DNA from 2 places in the Amycolatopsis sp. NPDC058278 genome. Region 2 is predicted to be linked to the other one. Evidence: riboswitches for the same ligand, from Rfam matches in the RefSeq annotation. Region 2 holds a riboswitch; the other holds the start of a gene.
The links. Region 2 has a riboswitch for S-adenosylmethionine ahead of ACFVYA_RS29395 (methionine ABC transporter ATP-binding protein). Riboswitches for the same ligand answer to the same signal wherever they lie in the genome.
Positions count from the first base shown of each region.

Region 1: it holds a riboswitch for S-adenosylmethionine, as region 2 does, so the genes downstream of both, ACFVYA_RS09220 (aminotransferase class V-fold PLP-dependent enzyme) here and ACFVYA_RS29395 (methionine ABC transporter ATP-binding protein) in region 2, are expected to answer to the same signal.

Region 1 is NZ_JBHVXZ010000013.1:62,970-67,172, forward strand. Features, by position in the region: gene ACFVYA_RS09210 (potassium/proton antiporter) at 1-481, shown strand, start outside; gene ACFVYA_RS09215 (M23 family metallopeptidase) at 561-1,205, shown strand; SAM riboswitch class IV at 1,584-1,698, shown strand; gene ACFVYA_RS09220 (aminotransferase class V-fold PLP-dependent enzyme) at 1,738-3,090, shown strand; gene ACFVYA_RS09225 (hypothetical protein) at 3,107-3,709, shown strand; gene ACFVYA_RS09230 (hypothetical protein) at 3,714-4,203, shown strand, end outside.
Region 2 is NZ_JBHVXZ010000064.1:42,314-46,516, reverse strand. Features, by position in the region: gene ACFVYA_RS29405 (ASCH domain-containing protein) at 1-18, opposite strand, end outside; gene ACFVYA_RS29400 (4-(cytidine 5'-diphospho)-2-C-methyl-D-erythritol kinase) at 15-977, opposite strand; gene ACFVYA_RS29395 (methionine ABC transporter ATP-binding protein) at 1,104-2,117, opposite strand; SAM riboswitch class I at 2,325-2,415, opposite strand; gene rsmA (16S rRNA (adenine(1518)-N(6)/adenine(1519)-N(6))-dimethyltransferase RsmA) at 2,556-3,392, opposite strand; gene ACFVYA_RS29385 (transglycosylase family protein) at 3,573-4,203, opposite strand, start outside.

The sequences.
Region 1 (4,203 bases), on a different contig from region 2:
GCGCGGGGCCGTGCCGATCGTGCTCGCCATGATCCCGCTGTCGCAGGGCCTGCCGGGCGCGCAGCGGCTGGTCGACGCGGTGTTCGTGCTGGTGGTGGTCCTGACGCTGGTGCAGGGGGCGACGCTCGGCCCGCTCGCGCGCCGGCTCGGGCTGGCCAAGAAGTCCGAGCCGCACGAGATCGAGGTCGACTCCGCGCCGCTGGACGAGCTGGGGGCCGAACTGCTGCAGGTCCGCATCCAGCCCGGCTCGAAGATGCACGGCGTCTACCTGTCCGAGCTGCGGCTGCCCATCGGCGCGACGATCAGCCTGGTCGTGCGCGACGGCACGGGTTTCACGCCGCAGAAGACCAGCCGGCTGCAGGAGCACGACCAGCTGCTGGTCGTCACGACGAGCGCCGTCCGCGACGCGGCCGAACGCCGGCTGCGCGCCGTCGACCGGGCCGGGCGCCTGGCTCGCTGGAAGGGCGAATCCGGCCGCTGACGGAAATCTTCCCTGTAGTCCCTCTTTTGGCTTAAGGTCCGCTCGATCGAGTGAACTTTGGCGCCAGAGGAGTCATGCGGTGAACCTTTCCGTGCGGGCGGCGAGCTTGGCCGCCGCGGTCGTTTCGGCCGTAGGCCTCCTCGCGCCTCCGGCGTCCGCCGAAGCCTTTCCGTCGCTCGCCTTGCCGTTCGAGGCGGGCCAGCAGGTCTACTCGGCGGGCATCCACTCCGACGACGGCGGCACCGGCGTGCGGAACGCCATCGACTTCAGCCCCGCCGACGGCACGGTCCGCGCGTCCCTGGCCGGCACGGTCCACCTCCAGCACTGCGCGGGCGGCGACTGGGTGACGATCGATCACGCCGGCGGCCGGCGGACCGGCTACTACCACCTGGAGGGCATCCGGGTCACCGACGGTGAGCAGGTCGAAGCCGGCACGGTGCTGGGTTCGACCGGCAACGCCCTCCCGTGCGGCGGCAGCAGCACGGGCGCGCACGTGCACTTCACGCTCTGGACCCTCCCGGACGCGGCGGCGGGCGACTGGGACGGAGTGGCGTTCGCCCGCATTTCGACAACACTCGCGACGGCCCTGGGCGAGCCGATCAACGGCAAGACCCTCGGCGGCTGGAGGTTCACGGAGGGGGCGGAGCAGTACTCGGGCACCGCGACGCACCTCGCGGACGAAGCGGTGGTCCAGCTGCCGGGCCGCTTCCGCGCGAGTCCCTGACGCCGCCGAGCGCGCACAGCGGGTGCTTTCGGCTGTGCGCCATCGCGCCTCGCCGCCCGCCGCCCGCCTCGCCGACCGCCCGCCCGCCCCGCCGACCGTCGCTGCTCGCCGCCTTGCCGCCTTGCCGCCCCGTCGGCCGCCCCGCCCCGCCGGCCGGCCCGCCGGCAGGGCGGGGCAGGCGCTGCCCGCCGCCTCGCTAGTCCGCCCGCCCCGCTCGTCGCCGCCTCGCACTGCCCCGTCCCGCCGCCCCGCCCGCCACCGGAGTTGCCGTGCCGCGGCGCGCTCCGGCCGCACCGGCCGTCACCGTCTGTGAGCGGCGTCTCAGAATGTGAGGCGGGGGTTGGCCACGGGCCGCGTTCTCGGTTACCTTCTGGCTCAGGTCATGAGTGCCAGCGCGAAGCCCCGGCTTGCTGGCCGGCAACCCTCCTACCGCGGTGGGGTGCCCCGGGTGAAGACCGGGCCGGTCGCGCCGTGCGACGGGCAAGCGCGGGCCCCTCGCCGGGGTCCCCCGGATCGCCGAGGAGGCACCCCGATGACTCTCGCCATCGACCGCACCCCGCTCGAAAGCCGCGAAACCGCCGAAACTCCCGAAACCGCCGCCATTCCCGCCGTCGCGGGGGCGGCGCTGCGGGTGCCGCTGGTGACCGGCGGGGACATCGGCTACGCCAACCTCGACCACGCCGCGAGCGCCCCGTGCCTCGATGCCGTCCGCCGGGCCGTCGACGAGTTCCTGCCCTGGTACGCCAGCGTCCACCGCGGGGCCGGCTTCGCGTCGCAGGTCTCCACCAAGCTCTACGAGCGCACCCGGGACACCCTGCGCCGCTTCGTCGACGCCCGGCGGACCGACACCGTCGTCTTCACCCGCAACACCACCGACTCCTTCAACCTGCTCGCCCGCAGCCTGCCGCGGCACACCACGGTGATCGTCTTCGACACCGAGCACCACGCCGCGCTGCTGCCGTGGCCGGGGCCGAACGTCCGGCGGATCCCGACCCCGCGCACCCGCCTCGCCGCGGTGTCCGCTGTGGACGAAGCGCTCGCGGACGCCCCGCAGGGACCGCGGCTGGTCGTCGTCACCGGAGCGTCCAATGTGACCGGTGAGCTGCTCCCGGTGGCGGAAATCGCCGCCGTGGCGCGGAAACACGGCGCCCGCATCGCGCTCGACGCCGCCCAGCTCGCCCCGCACCGCCGGATCTCGCTCAGGGAACTGGACGTCGACTACGTCGCTCTGTCCGGCCACAAGCTGTACGCGCCCTTCGGCGCGGGCGCGCTGATCGGCCGCGCCGACTGGCTGCGCGCCGCCCGGCCGTACCTCGCCGGCGGCGGCGCGACCAAGCTCGTCACCGAAGACGCCGTCGTCTGGAACACCGGTCCGGAGCGCCACGAAGCCGGTTCGCCCAACACCGTCGGCGTGTACGCGCTCGGCGTCGCGTGCGAGACCCTGAGCCGGAACTGGGACGCCGTCGAGGCGCACGAACAGGCCCTGCTCACCCGGCTGCGCAAGGGACTCGGCAGCGTCCCCGGCTGCGCCGAGCTGCGGTTGTTCGACGCGCCGGTCGACCGGGTCGGCACGGTCAGCTTCGTCGTCGACGGCTTCGACCCCGGGTGGCTCGCCGCGGTGCTGTCCGCCGAGTACGGCATCGGCGTCCGCGACGGCGCCTTCTGCGCCCACATCGCGGCCAAGCGGCTGATCGGCGTCACCGGCGGCGACGGCCAGCAGGCCGTCCGCGTCAGCCTCGGCCTCGGCAGCACGGAGGAACACGTCGACCGCGTGCTCCTGGCGCTGCGGCAAATCGTCGCTCGCGGAGCACGCTGGGAATACGCGAAGGTGGACGGCCGCTGGGCGCCGGTGGCCGACCCGCGGGAGCTGCCGCCGTTCTGCTGAGCGCTAGCCTGGACCGATGGGGAGAGGGCAGCGTTTCTGGTTTCCGCTGGCACTGCTGGGGTTCGCCGAGATCGGCCTGGCGGCGGTGCAGCTGGTGGCCCGCCGCAGCCGGGCCGAAAGCGAGTCCGCGAACCTCCTCATCGGACCGTACTCGGTCCCGCCCGGCGTGACCGAGCACAGCCAGGCGTATCAGTTGCCCCTGGATGATTTCCGCAGGGTGGAAAGCGGCCTGCCGGCCGGGCCCGCGTGGCTGGTCGCGCTCGGCGTGGTGCTCGCCGGCACGGCCGTCTGGTACGCGCTGGCCCTGCGGCCCGTCCGCACCGGGCGGTTCGTCCTCGGCACGGTCTCCGCGCTGCTCGCCGTCCCGCTGCTCGACCTGGTCGGGTCCTGGCAGTTCCGGCTCGACGAGGGGCTGCGCGGCCCGCTGCTGGCCACGCTCGGCCTGCTGGTGCTCGCCGCCTACGAGCGCAGCGTGTTCCTCCTGGTCACCACGGTCGCGTTCGCCCTGGTCGCCGTAGTGCTCTCGGCGGACATGGCGGGCGTGCTGATCTCGGCGGTGATCCTGCTCGCCGTCGCCTTCGTCGCCCTGCTGCGGGGAAACCCGCGCCCGATACCCTGACGCGATGGGGAGTTCCGTCCGGTCCTGGTTCCCGTTGGCCGCGCTGGCGTTCGCGCTGCTCGTGATGGTGGCCGCCGAGCTGGTCCCCGCCGCCGGTCCGCAGGGCTACCCGCTGATCCAGGGACTGCACGGCCTCGGCACCGGCGGAGTCGGTGGCACCGGCTATCCGGAGTCGCAGTTGTCGGGGGTCGCGTACGCGACCGCGGTCTCGGCCGACGCGGTGCCTTCGGCGAGGCTCGGCTGGCTCGCGGGTCTCGCCTGCGTGGTGCTCGCCGTGGCGGGCTGGTACTGGCGGGAGCTGCGCCGGGCCGCCACCCCGCCCAGGCCCGGCCGGTTCGTGCTCGGCACGCTCGGGGCGCTCGCCGCCGTCCCGCTGCTCGACCTGGTCGGCCTCCTGCAGTTCCGGCTCGGCGGCGACGTCCGCGGCGCCCTGCTGGCGACGCTCGGCCTGGTGCTGCTGGCCGGCTACGAGCGCAGCTGGTTCCTGCTGGCCG
Region 2 (4,203 bases):
GAACTCGGCGTGCTTCACGCGTGCACCCGCGGCGGTGCCGGGCGCGGCGCGTCGTCCCCGCCGACGACGCGGGCGCCGGGGACCGGGCCGTGGGCCACGCGGACCGTCCGGCACACGCCCGCGCCCGACAGCTCGGCCGCGACCTCCACCGCCGACTGCGCGTCTTCGCAGAGGAACGCGCACGTCGGGCCGGAGCCGGACACCGTGCCCGCGAGCGCGCCCGCGTTGACGCCCGCCCGGAGCGTGCGGCGCAGGTCGGGCCGCAGCGAAACGGCGGCCGCCTGGAGGTCGTTGCCCAGCAGCAGGGCCAGCTGGCGCGGGTCACCGGAGGCCAGCGCCTCGACGACCGGCGTGTGCGAGCCGATGCGGGGCGGGTTGCCGGCCGCGCGCAGGCGGTCCAGTTCGCCGAACACCTTCGGCGTCGACAGCCCTTCGGCGGCGAAGGCCAGCACCCAGTGGAACGTGTGCCGCGAAAGCACCGGGACCAGCTGCTCACCGCGGCCGGTGCCCAGCGCGGTGCCGCCGTAGAGCGCGAACGGGACGTCGCTGCCCAGCCCGGCGGCGATTTCGGCCAGCTCGTCGCGGGTGACGTCGAGGTTCCAGAGGCTCGCCAGCCCGACGAGCGTCGCCGCCGCGTCGGCGCTGCCGCCCGCCATGCCGCCGGCCATCGGGATGCCCTTGCGCAGCACCACCCGGACCTTCGGTTCACCGGTGCGGCCGACGTGCTCGGCCAGCGCTTCGACGGCCCGCCAGGCCAGGTTCTCGGGGCCGGTCGGGACCGAACCCTCCCCCTCGCCGTAGACCTCGATGCCGGGCTCTTCGGTGACCGCGACGGTCACCTCGTCGGTCAGCGACAGCGCCTGGAACACGGTCACCAGCTCGTGGTAACCGTCTTCGCGCAGGTCGTCGACCGACAGGTGCAGGTTCACCTTGGCCGGGACCCGGACGGTGACTGGGGGCGGAACTACGGCGAGCACCCGACCAGCCTACGTGCCCACGGAAACGCCCCGATGCGACCTGCGCATCGGGGCGCTGCTGTGGCAGCCGTGGCTTCGCCCCGGGCCGGGGGCTCCGCCACCCGGAACCCCCGAAAACCCGGTCAGTCAAGCAGCCGCGACACCCTGCGGACCGCGGGCGGTGTACGTCACATGGCCACCGCGCTCGGCGACCCACGCCAGCGCCGCGTCGGCCCGCTCGCCGCGGACGCCGAGGCGGAAGCGGCCGACCGGGGTGTCGCCGATGCGGGTCAGGCCGCCGCCGATGGTGGCGAACTCGACGTCGAAGCGGCCCGCGGCCTCGGGCAGCAGCGCGCCGACCGAGGCGAAGCCGACCAGCACGACGTCGGCCGAGCGGTCGTAGCGCGCCGCCTGCGAGCGGACGGTCTCGATGGCCGGCAGCAGCGCCTGCGCGGTGCGGCTGGCCGGGTTCGAGATCAGGTCGAGAACCGTGCCGCGCTCGACGACCGTGCCGTCCTCCAGCACCGCGACGTCGTCGCAGACCCGGCGGACCACGCCCGCGTCCGGCGTCGTGATGACGACGGTGGTGCCCAGCTCGGAGCGCGCCCGGTCGAGAACGGCGAGCACCGCGCCGGCCTCCTCCGGGTCGACGCCGGCGGTCGGGTCGTCGGCGAGCAGCACGGCGGGAGCCGCCGCCAGGGCCTTCGCGACCGCGACGCGGCGCAGCTGACCGGCGGACAGCTCGCCGGGACGCTGCGCGGCGCGCGGGGTCAGGCCGACGAGGTCCAGCAGCGAGCCGACCCGGCTGCGGCGCTGCGGGCCGTCGACGCCGAGCTGCTCGAGCGGGGAGGCGATGTTGCCGGCGATGGTGCGCTCGGCGATCAGCTCCGGCTTCGTCGAGACGACGCCGAGCTGGCGGCGGATCTCGCGGAGGCGGCGGCCGTCGAGGGTTCCGGTGTTGAGGCCGTCGAGGCGGACGACGCCGCGGTCGGGGCGCTCCTGCAGCGCGATGCACCGGGCGAGGACGGACTTGCCGGACCCGGCGGGGCCGACCACGCCGAAGAGCGAGCCGGCCTGGACGTCGACGCTCACGTCCCGGAGCGCGATGACGGAGTTTCCGTTGGTGGCAAAGGTTTTGGACAGGTTTTCGACGGTGATCACGAAGGCTCCAGAAAACGGGGTGCGCGCATGGCGGCACCCGGCCGCAAGCAAGTTCCGTCCTGTTCGGACGGTGCGTGAAGAAGAGGTGGACCGGCTACGACAAGCTCAGTTGGAGCGTCGACATGCGGTCACGGAGCGGCGGCCTTCGTCGACAACGCGACGCTTGGTCAGGAGCAGGGGGCGAGCTACCCTCTTCATCGAAAACGGCCTCCATCGGTCCTGGCGGTAGCACCTGCCCTGTGGAGGGTGGTTGCTGCGACTTCGGCGAGCCAGGTCTCTCAGTCGCTCGGGATGGACGTACTGAGTAAAACCGATCCCGAGGAGCGAACGCAAGCCTGTTGGCCCAGATCACACGAGTGGCGGTGTCCGAATGGCGGGATCGGGGCCGATGGGGGCCTTTTTCACCCTTCCACTGTGGAGTTTGAACGCTGTGGATCGCTAACGCGCGGCGGCGATCCGGGCGAAGTCGTGCACGCCGAGCTGTTCACCGCGGGTCCGGGGGTCGATCCCGGCCGCCGTCAGCAGCTCGCCGGCGCGCTCGGCCGAACCCGCCCAGCCCGCGAGCGCGGCCCGGAGCGTCTTCCTGCGTTGTGAGAACGCGGCGTCCACCAGGCCGAAGAGCAGGTCCCGGTCCTCGGACGCCGTCGTGTCGCCGCGTTCGAACGCGACGAGCGCGGAATCGACGTTCGGCACCGGCCAGAACACCGAGCGTGGCACGGCGGCGACCTTGCGCGCGGAGCCGTACCAGGCGAGCTTGACGCTCGGCACGCCGTAGATCCGGCTGCCGGGGCCGGCGGCCATCCGGTCGGCGACCTCGGTCTGCACCATGACGAGCCCGGACTTCAGCGAAGGCACTTCGGCCAGCAGGTGCAGCACGACGGGCACGGCGACGTTGTACGGCAGGTTGGCGACGAGCGCGGTCGGCTCACCCAGTTCCTCCCGGGTGACGCGCATGGCGTCGGCGCCGACGACGGTGAGGTTCCCCGCGGCCTCGGGCCCGCGTTCGGCGACGGTCTTGGGCAGCCGCTCGGCGAGCTTGGGATCGATCTCGACGGCGACGACGCGGGCGCCGGTGGCGAGCAGCCCGAGGGTCAGCGACCCGAGCCCCGGCCCGACTTCGAGGACGACGTCACCGGGGGCGACGTCCGCCAGCTCGACGATCCGGCGGACGGTGTTGGGATCGTGCACGAAGTTCTGCCCGAGCTTCTTCGTCGGCCGCACGTCGAGTTCGGCCGCCAGCCCGCGGATCTCGGCAGGTCCCAGCAGTTCAACCACCGGGCGAGCCTACTTGACCGCGGAACTCGCGTGATCGGCGGCGGAACTCGCGTGATCGAGCGCGGAACTCGCGTGATTGAAGGCGGAACTCGCGTGACTGGAGGGACGACACGCGTGATGGGGAGGACGACACGCGAAACGGCCCCCGTCCACGTGGGACGGGGGCCGTTCGGGAAAGCGTCAGGCCTTCTTGCCGCAGACCGGCCAGGCGCTGTAGCTGCCGCCGCGGCCGGCCTTGACCTTCTCCGCGACCGCGATCTGCTGCTCACGCGAGGCCTGGTTCGGCAGCGCGGCGTACTCGTCGCCGCCGTAGGCGTCCCACGTGCGCTTGTCGAACTGGAGGCCGCCGTAGTAGCCGTTGCCGGTGTTGATGGCCCAGTTGCCGCCCGACTCGCACTGGGCGATGCGGTCCCACGCGGAGCCGTCGCCGATCTCCGGGTTCGGGGCCTGCTTGGAGCCGACGTGGACGATCTTCGGCTTCGGCTGGGTGATGACCTTCTCGGAGATGCTCTCCCGGCCGACCTCTTTGCCGTTCTTCTGCGTGACCTTGTAGGTCACTTCCTTTTCGCCGGGCGTGCCGGGGTCCTCGACCTGCGTCTTGCCCTTGGCCAGGTCGGGGTCGTCGACGCGCTGCTCGGGCGGGTCGATGCTCTCCTTCTGCTTGACCGTCGAGACGCCGGTGCGGCTGATGTGCACCTCGGCGCCGTCGGTCAGCTTGACGTCCAGGCCACCCTCGGCCTGGTCCTCCGGGCCCAGGGTGAGCTTGTACTCGCCCAGGAACTCCTTCGTCGTGACCGCGGTCGTCTTCACC